Regions from separate parts of the Mammaliicoccus fleurettii genome, predicted to be linked through region 2. Evidence: predicted binding sites of a transcription regulator. Region 2 holds the regulator's gene; the other holds the start of a gene.

Region 1 (7,223 bases), on a different contig from region 2:
TATTCGAAGGTGACGAAAAAGCAATTGTTAAAGCAAATTTATGGTTAAGAACTGCTGATAGAGTCAAAATAGTAGTCGGAAGATTTAATGCAACAACTTTTGATGAACTATTCGAAAAGACAAAGTCACTACCATGGGAAAATGTTATTGGAGCTCAAGGCATGTTTCCAGTACAAGGCAAAAGCGTTAAATCTAAATTATTTAGTGTATCTGACTGCCAAGCAATCGTTAAAAAAGCGATAGTTGAAAGACTTAAACATGTATATAGCATTAAAGGTTGGATTGATGAATCTGGTAGTAAATATCAAGTAGAAGTATCATTGTTAAAAGACGAAGCGTTATTAACAATTGATACATCAGGTTCAGGACTTCATAAAAGAGGTTATCGCTTAGCACAAGGTGAAGCTCCAATGAAAGAAACGTTAGCAGCTGCACTCGTAAGATTAACAAACTGGAGTGGAGAAACACCATTTATAGATCCATTCTGTGGTTCAGGTACTCTTGCAATTGAAGCAGCTCTAATAGCTCAGAACATTGCACCAGGTTTCAATCGTAGCTTTGCAAGTGAAGAATGGGATATCATTCCAGAAGGCTTATATGATCAATTAAGACAAGAAGCAGATGAAGCAGCTTTATATGATAAAGAGATTGATATTGTGGCTAGCGATATAGACCCTAGAATGGTAGAAATAGCGAAAGCAAATGCTGTAGAAGTTGGACTAGGCGATATAATTAAATTTACTGTTCAAGATGTACATGATTTAGTAGTACCAGAAGGACCTGTTTCAATAATAGGGAATCCACCATACGGAGAACGTATAGGTGAACGAAGCGAAGTAGAAGCAATGTACAAACATTTAGGTGAAATATTAAACAAGAATAACCAAGTTTCATTATATATGTTAACGAGTTATAAAGAATTCGAACCTTTAGTAGGTACAAAAGCTACTAAGAGAAGAAAATTATTTAACGGTTATATCGAATGTACTTACTATCAATATTGGGGTAAGCGAAGTAAATAAAACATAAATAAACAGATGAAACATCCAATTGTGGGTGTTTCATCTTTTTTGTATGAAGCGTATTTATTAACTTTTCATTTACTTACCAAAGTTTACCTTCACCTAATCCTTTAGCGCCTGGTGGTGGATCTATAAACATTTGACCAATCGGAACTGTATAAGCTATTAGAATTAATAATACAGTAATGATGATTAGGAATCTCCAATTTTCGACAAGTTTAGTTACTGGTTGTTGCTCATCTAATGCTTCCGCAATTGGATATTCTTCTTCTCCTTTTGGTGATAAGAAAGTTAAGTGTATAAATATCATTACAACTAATATAATTGAAATAAATAGAATTGTTCCCCCAACGGCTTGTAAAACTTGATATGGGATCCACTCTGCCGCTTGTTTAGCGCCACCATATTCAGAAAAAGTCGATCTTCTTGGAGCACCTTTAAATAAACCTACATAGTGCATTGCACCACTCATAATTGTCATTCCGATAGCCCAAGTATAACCTTGTATAATTGCTAATTTATTAGTAAATTTAGTCAATTTTCTACCTGTACAATGAGGTATCAACCAGTACATTATGCCGAAGAAAGTTAATATAACAGCTGATGCGATTGTTAAATGAAAATGTCCAGTTACCCAAATCGTATTGTGTATAAGACCATTCATTTGTGCTGAAGCATTTACTAAGCCTCCAGCACCACCAGGTATAAATGCCAACATACCTAAGAAAGGTAATACAAATCTTGCATCGTTCCAAGGTAAAGATTTAAACCATGTAAATAATCCTTTATATCCTAAAGAACGCCCATGATGCTCGAAAGTTGCAAATAAACTAAATGCTGTCATAAATGAAGGTACTACTACCATAAATGTTAGAACTACTTGTAAATACTTCCATATATCATCAATTCCAGGTTCAACTAATTGGTGGTGTATCCCAACAGGAATACTGAAGAATAAGAAAAGCATAAATGACATTCTTGCTAAGTTATCTGAGAATGCTTTGCCGTTTATTATTTTCGGTACAATTGCATACCAACACATATAAGCTGGCAATAACCAGAAATAAACTAATGCATGTCCAAAATACCAAAATAATGTTCTACTTAAAGACACATCAACTCTTTCAACTAAACCTAAAGACCATGGTATTAATTGAAAAAGCACTGTTGCTGCAACCCCTAACGAACATACAATCCACATTACTCCATTTATTGCTACCATATAACTAAGTAAGGGAGATTTCTTACCTGGATAAGTTTTCTTAAATTCTCTATATTTCAAAATTTGGCCAATTACAGAAATCCAACTACCTACAACTACTAAAGCCATACCTACATAGAATATGACGTGTGCTTGTAATGGTGCATAAAAAGTATATAAAACTGTTGCCTTATTAAGTAACACCATTGTAGCAGCCATAAGCGTTCCAACAATCATAACAAAAAAGCCAATCCATCCTAATTTTCTTTGTACGGATGTTAAATGTCCACATGTTTTGGCTACTGCTGAATATTGAAACCCTAAAATAAAGAAAGTTGTAAGTACAAGTGCTAAAACAATACCGTGTACAGTCAAAATTTGATAATAAGAAATATTCTTAGGTAATTGTAATAAACCTGATCTTACGAAAGTTTGTAATAAACCTGCGAGTCCCCCTAGAATTAAACAACCAATTGCCACATACATATGTGCCATAACGAGTTTACTGTCTGACTTATTTAAACGTGTTATCATTTTTTATCCACAACCTTTATCATCGACTTCATATCTGCATGACCGACACCACAATATTCATTGCAGATGATCAAATATTCGCCTTTATCATTAAATGTCTTTGTATATTCACTAATGTGTCCTGGTTCAAGCATCATGTTAACGTTTGTTCCAGGTAAACTGAAGCCATGCAAAGTATCTTTACTTGTTGCAATGATTTTTACTTTCGAACCTTTAGGTATTTCTACTTTCCCAGGTTGATAATTAAAAGCTGAAGCGACTATTACTAGTTCATAGTCATAATCTTTACCATCCACTTTATTGAGACCCGGCTTATTAAAAGGTTCAATTTGATCGACTTTATCTGGATTTACATACTCTCTACCAGAAGCGGCTGGCTTATGTCCATTATGTAATCCAGTGATTATTAAAATTGCAAGAAACAATACTAAAGAAGCTGTTCCTATGGTTAACCATAACTTTTCATATTTATGCACAAATTTCACCCCTTACATTCTTATCAAAAATAAAATAAAACAAATCACCCATAATACTGCAAAAATTCCTCCCAATGTAAAAACTGAGTAGAGCGTGCCTCTTAGGTCGAGATCATCATGTGAATGGTCATCAGTTTTATTACTAAGGTCATTTTTTTGGACTGTCATATGATTCATCCTTTCTTATATTCTCTTCATTATTTATAATAGAATAGAGATAGAAAAAATAATGTGATGTAAATCACATTATTTAAATTATTTGTGCATAAATGAAGGGGAATTAAAATGGAAAGTAATCAAGAATCATTAGATTTACTCTATAAACTAAAAAAAGAAATTGAAAAATCATCAAATCAACAATTGATTAAACAAATCAATGAAATGATTAAGAAAGTATATAATGAACAATATACTGTTAGCTTTGTAGGTCATTTTTCAGCTGGAAAATCTACATTAATAAATAATGTTATCGGCCAAAGCATATTACCGAGTTCACCAGTGCCGACAACGAGTAATACCGCACAATTAATTTCATCAAATAAAAATAGTATTTCCGTCAATTTAAGTGATAACCAATATACAGTGGTGAATAACCAAGAAGATGTCAAAAGATTAAATACTGAAGATCGTAAAGTAGAATCAATCGAGATAGAGTTTACTTCTGATAAATTTAATAAAGGTTTCACTTTTCAAGATACGCCAGGTGTAGATTCTATGAGTGACAACCATAGAGAAAGTGCATTTCAATATTTACTGACTTCGAATTATGTTTTTTATACAGTAGACTATAACCACGTACAATCAGATATGAATTTCAATTTCATTAAGTCTCTTAACAAATTAGATATACCTGTTATTTTGCTAGTGAATCAAGTAGATAAACATGATGAAAATGAAATACCTTTTGATATATATAAACGTAGAGTTAATAAAGCAGTAACAGATTGGAAACTTAATTTAGAGAAAATATTCTATGTATCAAAGTATGAAACACTAAACAATGAAAAAGTTGAATTCAATGAATACATTCATCAACTTGATCAAAACAGAACTGGACATCAAGTATTTATTGAACGCGTAACAAATTATATTAAACAAGAACAATTAGAATATATAAATCGTCATATGGAATCTATTCTTTCAGACATTGAATCAACTGAAGAAACATTTGATGAAGATTATCAAACATATAAAGAAAAATTCAACGTTCAAAATGAACAGTCTCTTATTCAAAATAAAGATCAATTCACATCAAATTTAAAAGAAAAGCGAAAAGAAATATTAGATAACGCTTATCTAATGCCTTACGAAATGAGAGAAACGATTCGTGTTTATTTAGAAACGACAGCTAAAGATTATAAAGTAAAAGGGTTATTCAACAAAGATAAGAAAAAAGAACTTATTCAAGAAGAAAAGTTAAATACGGTAAAAGAAGAATTAGATTTAAAAATACATGATGAAATAACAAAAGTATGGATTAAATCATTAGAACATCTTAATAAATACATTAAAGATTCCAATCTTTTCGAAAAAATTATCAACCAACAATATACAATTTCTAAAGAAGAACTTGCTGAACATGTCCAAGAGCAAACGTCTATTACGAATGATTATGTAATTATATATACGAAAGGTATAGTAGATATCATCACTAGAAAAGTTCGTAATGATACAAATCAACTTATAGAAGAAATTGTGAATTCAAGTGAAGTGCATAATGAAACTAATGAAGATGCAAACCAGCTAAGTGAATATGAAGAATATATTGAATTCAAAAATTTAAAATCTTCTCTTATAACAAATAATTACCAGCACTACTATATTCATCTGGATGAATCTATTGATAAGTTAATTGATAGACATTTTGTACGTATTGAAGAAATAGATTTAGGAAATCAAATTGAGAAGAAACATCAATATAAAGTAGAAAGCTCAAAACAAAAAGAAAGTAATCTCGTTAATATAAATGAAAAATTAACAAAGTTGAAAAATCTTCCATTATTTGAAGGTGAAGTAGAAAACATTCATAACCAAGTTCAGCGTATAGAAAATAACATTACAAAAATCGCGGTATTTGGTACATTCAGTGCAGGGAAAAGTAGTTTAATTAATGCTATTTTAAGAAATCCTATATTATTAAGTTCACCAAACCCAACTACTGCAAGTATTACTGAAATTAGTTATGGAACAAAACAAGAAGTTACTTTTAAAACTTATTCTCAATTACTCGAAGAAATTAATCATATAACAGAATTTGCGAATAAAAATTATGATTCTATTGAGTCTTTTATAGAAGATAAAAATATAAAACAACATCCTTCTTTATCGAGTAATCATATAGCATTTTTTGAAGCTATTGAAACAAACTTCAAATATTATGAAGATACACTGAAAAAAGAGAAAGCCACTGAGTTTAAACTTGAAGAATTAGAAAAACTAACTGCAGATGATACGCACGCAGCATTTGTGCATAAAATTAATTTAAGACTTGAAGAAGAATGGTTAAAAGATAAAATTATTATCGATTCACCTGGATTAAATTCTAATAACCAAAGACACACGAGAGAAACTGAACAAATAATAGCTTCAAGTGATCTTATAATATATGTTAGCTATTACAACCATGCCTTTACAGATAAAGATGGCGAATTTTTAACTTATATGAGAGATATGAATAATTTGCAACAAACACAAGGATTAAAATTCGTTATTAATGCAATTGACTTAGCTGAATCCGAAGAAGATAAAAATGCAGTTATTTCATATGTCGAGTCCTCATTAGATGCATTAAACATTAAACCTGAATGTTATCCTGTATCTAGTAAACTCGCTATTAAAAATTATGACGACTATTTCAATAATTTCATGAACGCAATAGATCATTTTGTTAAAGTTGAAAGTAAAACTGTTCTACAATCTCAAGTAGAATCAAGAATTAATCAATTGATTAGTGAACTTGAAAGAATGGTCCATACGTATAGACAAGATAAAGCACAACTAGAAAAAAGAAATACTACATTACTTAAATATAAAGAAAAACAAAACTTCACTAATCAAATAGTTGTAAAATCGCATCATCAACTAGAAAAAGAAATTCATGATCAACTTTATTATTTGAAAGACCGATTAAATATACAACTAAACGATATTGTGAAAAAACATTTTAATACTTCTACTGTTACAGATGATTTTAAACAATCACTTCAAACAAGTACAAAACAATATGTCGATGATTTAAATCAAAAATTAAGTTTAGAAAGTTCACTCATAGTTGAAAGATTAAAGAACTTTTATTCAAGAACATTTGATGATTTGCTTACACCAACAATCGTTGAATTAAACGAAGCGTCAATATTAGTATCAAAGTTCAAACATGATTTTATCAATGAAATAAATCCAGAACCGATAAACATCAATATTCAAGACATCTCTAACCAAACAATTAGCTCCATTTCGAAAAAAGATTTGTTAAAAACATCTAAAGCTAAGGACGTACAAACATCAATATTAAATGATACAATGTCGTTATTAGATCAACCAATCGTCTACTTTAACAATGCTTTAACTAAAAATCTTGAAGGCTATGATAACTTAGCTGAACATTATATAGTAGATTACAACAAAGAAACGATTAAACTGATAGAATCATATTTATCTGTTAACATAGATAATAATGTCATAGAACAAATCGAAAAAGTCTTAAAAGAGATATAGAGGAGAACAAAATGGGAAATAAAATATTATTAATAGATGGAATGGCTTTATTATTTAGACATTTTTATGCTACAAGTATCCATAAGCAATTTATGAGAGATTCAAAAGGGATTCCCACAAACGCGGTACAAGGTTTCGTTAGACATACGTATACAGTTATTAACGATATACAACCTTCACATGTTGCAGTATGTTGGGATATGGGTTCAAAAACATTTCGTAACGACATGTTTGAAGCTTATAAGTCTAACCGAGTTGCACCACCAGAAGAGATGA
Region 2 (9,283 bases):
TTAGGATATGACAATTTTGTTCAACTTGGTTATGATCGCATGCAAAGGATTGGATATGGTGATCAAGATGTTAAAGTTTTTAGAGATCAAGTAAAAGAATTTATCGTTCCTATAGCTGAAACTATTAAAGCACAACATGCTAAACGTATAGATGTTAACCAATTAAAAGTATATGACCAAAATTTCACGTTTAAATCGGGATCACCTAAACCACAAATAACAACAGATGAAATTGTAGAAAATGCTAGAACAATGTATTATGAACGCTCTAATGAAACAGCAAAATTCATAGATTTTATGATAGATAAAGAATTGTTTGATTTAGAAGCTAAGAAAGGAAAAGAAAGTGGTGGTTATTGCACTATTATTAATGATTTCAAATCACCATTTATCTTCGCCAACTTTAATGGTACACAAGGTGACATCGAAGTCATGACTCATGAAGCTGGTCACGCTTTTCAAGTTTTTGAAAGTCTAAAATATTCTGTACCTGAATATTACTTTCCGACTTCTGAAGCATGTGAAATACACTCTATGAGTATGGAATATTTAACTTATCCATGGATGAAGCTATTTTTCAAAGAAGACACAGAAAAATTTAAGTTATCACATTTAGAAGATAATATTAAATTTTTACCATATGGCGTAGCGATAGATGAGTTTCAACATAAAGTGTATGAAAATCCAGGAATTTCTGTTGAAGAACGAAGAAAAATTTGGTCTAACATAGAGAAGAAATACTTACCAACTATAGATTATGATGGCATACACCACTTAGAAAATGGCGCTTTTTGGCATAGACAAGGTCATATATTTGCTTCACCTTTTTATTATATCGATTATACATTAGCCACAATTTGTGCAATGCAATTTTATATCAAACAAGAAAATGATAAAGAACAAGCATGGGCTGACTATTTAAAAATATGTCAAATCGGCGGATCTCAATCATTTGTGAATATTATTGAATCAGTTGGTTTACAATCACCATTTGAAAAAGGCACTGTAAAATCAATTGTGGAACACATTTATAAAGCAATTCAAAATATTGATCAGTCCCAATTCTAAAGACAACTTTACTAAGTTCTGCCAAGTTGTAGATTAAGTCACTAGTTAATCGAAGAGTTCGATCAAGTTGTAGATTAAGTCGGACGTTAATCGAAGAGTTCTGCCAAATGAAAGGCTGAGACAATTAACTTGTCTCAGCCTTATTTTTTCATATCTAATTTATTAAGATTTAGTTACTTTTCTCAAGAAGAATACAATTACAGATCCTAAAATTACTACTATCGCTAACGAAATACCAATAATTAGTGGCTTTGAAACATCTTTTTTTTCTGAAGCTGTATCAAAACTTTCAGTAGTTGTTGAAGTGGATTCTGTTTTTGTATCATTATCTTCATTTGTGGATGTAGTTGCTGTTGTATTAGATGTTTTTTTAAATTTAGGATGAGCTAAATCAGGTCTACTTCCTACTTTACTCGTAACCAAATCTAAAACATCTTCATCCAATTTACTATAATATTCTTCAGAGTTACCTGGAATGAACTTTGGATCTTCTCCTTCAGAATATTGTTGTTCATAATTATCAGGATAAGATGGCATAGTAGGTGTATATTGATCTATATATTGGCTATTATAGTTGTTATTATTTGAGTCATTTGATTTTGGTTCTTCAGTTGATGGTTTTCCTTCACCTGAATTATTAGGCGGTGGTGTTTGATTATTGCTATTTCCACCATTTGGTTCTTCCGTACTCGGTTCCTCTGTACTTGGCTTTTCACCTGTATTAGGTTCTTCTGTGCTCGGTTCTTCTGTTGATGGTTTTCCCCCACCTGAATTTGGCTCTTCCGTACTCGGTTCTTCTGTACTTGGTTTTTCACCTGTATTAGGTTCTTCTGTGCTTGGTTCTTCAGTTGATGGTTTTCCCTCACCTGAATTTGGCTCTTCTGTACTCGGTTCCTCTGTACTTGGTTTTTCACTTGTGTTCGGTTCTTTGATTGGTTCTTCTGTACTTGGTTTTTCACTTGTATTCGGTTCTTTGTTTGGTTCTTCTGTACTTGGTTTTTCACTTGTATTCGGTTCTTCTGTACTTGAATCTTTTTTCTTCTCTGTTTTTTGTTTAGTTTGTTCTTCAGCTGTATTAGGAGAAGTGTCTTTCACATTTGATTGTGAAGGTTCAATAGCGAGTGTATCATTCCCGTGTGCTACACCTATAACCATCGAAGATAATAATAAAGTTGATATAATTGAATTTTTAAGTACCTTCATAAATGTTATCCCCCTCCTATACGTTTTCAATATTATAAGTATAAATCATAAATATCTTGTTTTCTATGCTTTAACCCCATATGTTACACAGAATTAATATTTTGTAATAACTTATTCATATTTCTAATAATTAGAGGTTAAGATAAGTTGTACATAATAATTACTCCCTATCCAAAAATTGAATTTCGAATAGGGAGACTTTTAATGTTTTAACTATTTAGTTGCAAGTTATATTTTGTAAATTTCAAATAGACTTGCCCTGATTCTGTTGAAGTTCTAAAGTTTACTGCATTTTCATCCGGAAAAATTCTAGTTGTAAATACGCATTCTCCATCATTTACGAAAATTTCTAAACTTGAAGTATCGCTATAAATTCTTAACTGTTCTAAATCCTTATTTAAAGTTGTTGTACGTGTTGCTTTATCAACCGCTTCACTCACAACACCACTTTCAAAACGGTCTAATGTCAGCTGCTTTGTTCTTGTATTATAAATTATTTGAGTAGAACATTTTTTTGAAACTCTTACATCAAAATATATTTCTGTCGCTTCATTTTCAATAATATCTATAATCAACTCATATTGTTTACCTTCATATGGATGTAATTTCACAGAGTGTTTGTTTGCATAACCTTCTGCTGTTTCTTTATTCGTTCTTAATTTTTCTAGAGCTTTAATCGGTCTTTGAACTAGTTTATTATTTTCGATTGTTAACTCTCTTGGAATTGTTAAACAGTGCGCCCAACCTTCTTCATCAGTTGCATAATCAATTTCAGGAAGTCCCATCCAACCTATTAAAATTCTTTTACCATTTTTGTCTAAAAATGTTTGTGGTGCATAAAAATCAAAGCCTTGATCTAGTTCAATAAAATGATGATGCTCAAATTCTAAAGTATCGATATTAAAATCACCAATTAGATAGCCAGATTGATATATGTTTTCAAATTGATTATTTTGAGGTTCAATACCCTGTGGAGAAAAGATAAATACATCTTTCTCATCCAGCTTGAACAAGTCTGGGCATTCCCACATATAACCGAAATCTTGTAATTTAGTATGTATTTCACCCTTTAAAGTCCAATCTTTAATGTTAACAGACTCATAAATAACTGCACTTCCCGTTTCATTTTCTCTTTGTATTCCAAAAATAGCATAGTACTTATCTTTTTCTTTCCATACTTTAGGGTCTCTAAAATGTTCAGTATAGCCTTTTGGAACATCATGAATCACAGGTTTATCAAATTTCTTAAATGATCCATCTTCTTGTTGAACTGCAATCATTTGTGTTGATTTTCTATTCCATTCATTATCTCTAACGTTACCTGTGTACATTAAATGTAATTTGCCTTCGTAATCAAATGCACTTCCAGAATAAACTCCATGACTATCGAATTCTGTATCTGGTGATAAAGCAACTCCTTCATCTTTAAAACTCGTTAAGTTTTTACTTGTATAGTGATACCAATACTTCAATCCATGTACAGCTCCTAATGGAAACCACTGATGAAATATATGGTATGTACCATTATGATAAATAACTCCATTAGGATCGTTTAATAATCCTGACTTTGGTTGTATGTGAAAGATTTGACGCCATTTTGATTGGTTAACTTGTTCTAGCAGTTTATTATATTCAACTTCAGATATGTCTGATAGTTTTTTGTATTGTTCTTCACGTGTCCAATTTACCATTATCATTCTCCTTACTTCTCATTTTAACCGGCTGCATAATATACTTATTTTATCATATTTTATAAGCTAATTTATCCTTCGTTTCAAAATGATTGTTCTCAAACCACATTTCTTTCAAATAAAAAAACTGCCAACAAAGTTAAGTTTTGTCGACAGTTTGAATACTTATATTATTGTTTTTCGACTGTTATAGTCCATGAAGCATCGCCTAATTGTTCATAATTAGTAACAGGATATCCATTATCCGCTGCCCAATTTGGAAGTGCTTCTGTTGCTTGTGTACAATCGAAATCTATTTTTAGTTGCTCTCCAACTTGTATTTCATCCATTTTATTTTGTGCTTCTATTAATGGAAATGGACATACCATTCCAACAGTACCTAATTCATGTACCATTATTACACGCTCCTTTTATTAAATACTTTGTGTATTCACTTGTGTTTTAGCTTGTCTAGCTTTTCTAGGTTTAACAAAAATGAAGTAACTCATAAACCAAGCACCAAAAATCATTGAAGGTAAGGCAACCCAACCTTGCCAACTCATAGCTGCTGTAGATACTAGTCCATTACCGATTGAACAACCGCCTGCTAATGATGCACCTACACCCATACAAGCACCACCAATCACACTATTTCTAATTGTCTTAGTATCTGGCATTCTCCATTTAAATTCTCTTGAGCCTTTAGCTGCAATATATGAACCTACGAAAATACCTAATACTAAAAATACACCCCAGTTTATTAATGAAACATCTCCAGTCACTAAATACTGAACGATATTGGCTGAAGGAGTTGTAATACCAAGTCCTCCAACTCTACCAGTTGAAGCGCTCATTGGCCAAGCAATTAAAGCAATAACTCCTACTGCAACTGCCGCAACAAAAGGATGGTATCTTTTTTCAAATAACATATGACGTATTCCCGTATATTTCGGTTTTAATTGAGGTATAGCAACTTTTGGTTTTTTCAAAGTTTTTGTAACAAAATATGCTGTTATCATTACTAACACTATAATTAATAACCAAACAGGTATATTAAGTGTTTCAGACATATTTGAATTCATTACACTATATGAATTTATATTTTCTTGTAAAGGATTTAAAGGACCAGATTTCATAATTGCGGCCGTCACACCATACAATACTAATGCAATCCAGCTTCCTATTAATCCTTCACCTGCTCTGTACCATGTACCAGTTGCACACCCACCAGCTAGTATAATACCAATACCAAATACAAATGATCCAAGTATCGTACCTACTAATGGAAATGTTTCCGCTTCTATTTTAAAGACGCCTAATCCTACTAAAGTAAATAACCCAATACTTTGAATAGAAATAGCTATTAATAAAGCATAAAACATTTTATTATTTTTTTGTACATACATATCTCTAAATCCGCCTGTTAAACAAAAACGTGTTCTTTGCATAACAAAGCCGAGTAATATACCGACGATAAGTCCACTCATAACCATCCAAATCACGTTTACATCTCCTTATTCTTATTACTTTGATAGGAATAATAATATATGATATTCCACATTTTTTCAAGTTACCATTTCATTACAAAAGTTTGATAATTCAAAAAAAGAAAAAACAACCGTAATTTTTACGGTTGTTTCGTTTCATCTTCATCCATACCTAGTTCTTCTTCCATTAATTTTTGTTCTGCTTTTAAATATTTTTTATAACCTATTTTAGAAATTATGATACTAATCTCATATAAAAGTATCATCGGAATTGTAAATAACATATGTGTCATAAAATCAGGTGGAGCTATTAATGCTGCTACGACAAGTAATATGAAGTATGCATATTTTCTGTTTTTCTTTAAGAACATCGGTGTTACAATCCCTAATCTTGTTAAGAATAATAATAAAATTGGCAATTGAAATACGAAACCAAAAGGTATCGTAAATTTGAATAATTCACTAAAATATTCTTTAATACCAATGGTCTGCTTTATACCCATGTCATCTGCTAGTCCCATCGTAAATGCTATTAAATATGGGAATATGATAAAGTATGAAAATAACAAACCTCCTACAAACAAGAACAAACTAAATGGAATATAACTTAGTGTAACTTTTTGTTCTTTTGGATGTAATCCCGGAGATATAAATGCCCATATTTCATATAATATAACTGGTGATACAATAATAAATGCAATAATGATAATCATTGCTATGTATATTGTGAGTGGATCTGTTATCCTAAACGCATTCAATTCTAATGTTTGGGTAAAATCATCATTCGTAATATAGTAAATCACTGGTTTAGCAATGAAAAATCCAATAATGAGCCCACCTATTAGAAAATATGCAATAATCATAATACGACCACGTAATTCTTCTAAGTGTTCGACAAATGTTAAATTGTCTTTATCCACCATCTTACCTCCAATCTAAAAAAAGATGTGGCAGGAAACCCGCCACATTTAAGGGAACATCTGTTAAATAAAATTCTATTTAACTTCTTTATCTTTGCTATCTTCAGGATTACTTTTCTTTTCATCAAAGTTTGTCATGCCATCTGTAGCATCTTTAAATTCTTTCAAAGTTGATCCCATCGCTCTACCAAACTGTGGTAATTTCTTTGGCCCAAATATAATTAATGCTACTACCCCTATAAATAATAAACTAACTGGTCCTGAAATACCGACTGTATTAATAAACGTTAAAGCTTCCATTTGATACCCTCCTATTGATTCTTCATAAAGAAGATTAAAGATTGCAATTCAATTCCTAAATCTATATGATGAACCTGCACTTTCTCAGGTACATTTATTCTTTGAGGTGTAAAATTCAAAATACCAGTAATTCCAGCAGATGTTATACGATCAGCAACTCTTTGTGCTGCTTGTTGTGGTACTGTCAATATTACAACTTGTATACCTACTTCTTCAACTACTTTTTCAAAATCATCCATACTATCAACTGTCAATTTACCTACCATACTTCCAGATATACTTTCAGATTGATCGAAAGCTGCGACAATTTGCATTCTATCATTAACAGTAAAATTATAATTCACAAGTGCAGTACCTAAATTACCAACACCAACGATTGCGACTTTAGTCATATCATCTTGTTCAAGGGTTGTTCTAAAAAATTTTAATAAATAACTAATATTGTATCCGTAACCCTTTTTTCCTAATTCACCAAAATATGAAAAATCTCGGCGAATTGTAGCTGAATCAATTTTAAGACCTTCACTTAATTCTTTTGAAGATACACGATCTACGCCTGAATTATGAAGTGTACTAACAAATCTATAATAAAGAGGCAAACGTTTCAAAGTTGCTTTAGGGATCTTCACATCATTCTTTGCCAAAATCCTCACCTTTTCCACTATAAAATAATGTGATTGCGTTCACATCTAATGGGTTTATTATAACAAACTTCACATAAAATAACTATATAAATATTGTATGTCATTTACATACAATTATCGTTCATTTTCATGTAGAATAATAACTAATAGAGAGGTGTAAACATGATACTTTTACAAATAAATAATTTAGAAAAATCTTTTGATGGCGATGTTATTTTTTCAGATGCTGATTTTGAAGTTAAAACAGGTGAAAGAATTGCAATAGTTGGAAGAAATGGTGCAGGTAAAACAACACTCATGAAAATTATTGCCGGCGTCGAAAGTTATGATTCAGGAAACATGTCTAAAGGTAAACAAGTTTCTATGGGATATTTAACACAACAAATGACATTAGACTCAAATGATACTGTTATGAATGAAATGAAAAAACCATTTGAACATGTAATAGTAATTGAAGAAAAGATGAAATCTTTAACAGACTGGTTAAGCAAACACGCAGATGACTATGATAGCGATACTTATCAAGAAAAGTTATCTCAATATGAAACACTATCAAATCAATACGAATCATTGGATGGCTATCAATATGAAAGTAAAATTAAAACTGTTTTAACGGGTTTGAATTTTATAGAGTCTGACTTTGATAGACAAATTCAATCATTCAGTGGTGGTCAAAAGACTAGATTATCGATGGCTCAGATGTTATTAAGTGAACCAGACTTGTTATTACTAGATGAACCTACTAACCATTTAGATATGGATACAACAGAATGGCTTGAGAACTATTTAACACATTTCAAAGGCGCTATCGTTATAATCAGTCACGATAGATACTTTTTAGATAAAATAGTTAACCAAGTTTACGATGTTGCTTTAGGTTCTGTAAAAAAATACGTAGGTAACTATAGTAAGTTTTTGAAAGAACGTGACGCACATTACGAAAAAGTAATGGCTGAATACGAAAGACAACAAAGTGAGATTAAAAAATTAGAAACATTTGTTGAAAAAAATATAACACGCGCATCTACAAGTGGTATGGCGAAAAGTAGACGTAAAGTCTTAGAACGAATGGAAAGAATCGATAAGCCAAGACTTGATGCAAAAAGTGCACAAATTAATTTCGAAATAAACCGAGCTACTGGTGAAGATGTTTTAAAAATTAATAATTTAGAAATTGGTTACTCTGAAAGCATAACTTCACCAATTAATTTAGAAGTAAAACGTCATGATCGCATCGCTATAATCGGTCCAAACGGAATCGGTAAATCTACTTTGATTAAGACAATCGCACAAAAGCTTCCTGCATTAGCTGGAGATGTCTTATTCGGTTCTAATATTCAGATTGGTTATTATGACCAAAAACAAGCAGAATTTAAATCCAATATGACAATATTAGATTATGTATGGAATCAATACTCACATATGCTAGAGAAAGACATTAGAACCATTTTAGGCAGATTCTTATTTACCCAGGATGAAGTCAAAAAAGTAATTAATGACTTATCAGGTGGAGAAAAAGCACGTCTTCAACTAGCATTGTTAATACTAGAAAAAAATAACGTTCTTATTCTTGATGAACCTACCAACCATTTAGATATTGATTCTAAAGAAATGTTAGAACAAGCTCTACAAAACTATGAAGGCACACTACTCTTTGTATCACATGATCGATATTTTATTAATGAACTTGCTAATAAAGTATTCCATATCACTTATGAAGGTAATGAGCTTTTCCAAGGAGATTATCAATATTATTTAGAAAAACTAGAACAACGTGATGCAATCAATAGTTATGAACAAAATGATAGTTCCTCTACTCAAACAACTAAAGATGATAATTTTTATACAAATCAAAAACAACATAAAAAAGAAAAACGTAAACTTGAGCGACAATTAGAAGAAATTGAAAATAATATTTCTACATATGAAGAACAAATTACAAACTATGAGCATCAGCTTACATTGCCAGAAATATTTAATGATATTGAGAA

Evidence for each region. The regulator Rex, encoded in region 2, represses fermentation and respiration genes when NADH is low (regulators of the CRP and FNR family bind a similar motif). The targets are predictions, from matches to a motif close to TTGTGAAATATTTCACAA.
Region 1: a site for Rex is predicted at 3,463-3,480, ahead of B2G86_RS02980 (cytochrome c oxidase subunit II). Genes of this name have one in related genera too.

What each region holds. Positions count from the first base shown of each region.
Region 1 is NZ_MWJM01000002.1:284,355-291,577, forward strand. Features, by position in the region: gene B2G86_RS02970 (THUMP domain-containing class I SAM-dependent RNA methyltransferase) at 1-1,022, shown strand, start outside; gene B2G86_RS02975 (b(o/a)3-type cytochrome-c oxidase subunit 1) at 1,105-2,757, opposite strand; gene B2G86_RS02980 (cytochrome c oxidase subunit II) at 2,754-3,233, opposite strand; gene B2G86_RS02985 (dynamin family protein) at 3,519-6,947, shown strand; gene B2G86_RS02990 (5'-3' exonuclease) at 6,959-7,223, shown strand, end outside.
Region 2 is NZ_MWJM01000017.1:12,203-21,485, forward strand. Features, by position in the region: gene B2G86_RS11325 (M3 family oligoendopeptidase) at 1-1,068, shown strand, start outside; gene B2G86_RS13530 (SdrH family protein) at 1,231-2,271, opposite strand; gene B2G86_RS11335 (sucrose-6-phosphate hydrolase) at 2,481-3,962, opposite strand; gene B2G86_RS11340 (sulfurtransferase TusA family protein) at 4,133-4,357, opposite strand; gene B2G86_RS11345 (YeeE/YedE family protein) at 4,376-5,443, opposite strand; gene tatC (twin-arginine translocase subunit TatC) at 5,569-6,351, opposite strand; gene B2G86_RS11355 (twin-arginine translocase TatA/TatE family subunit) at 6,424-6,648, opposite strand; gene B2G86_RS11360 (redox-sensing transcriptional repressor Rex) at 6,660-7,292, opposite strand; gene B2G86_RS11365 (ABC-F family ATP-binding cassette domain-containing protein) at 7,455-9,283, shown strand, end outside.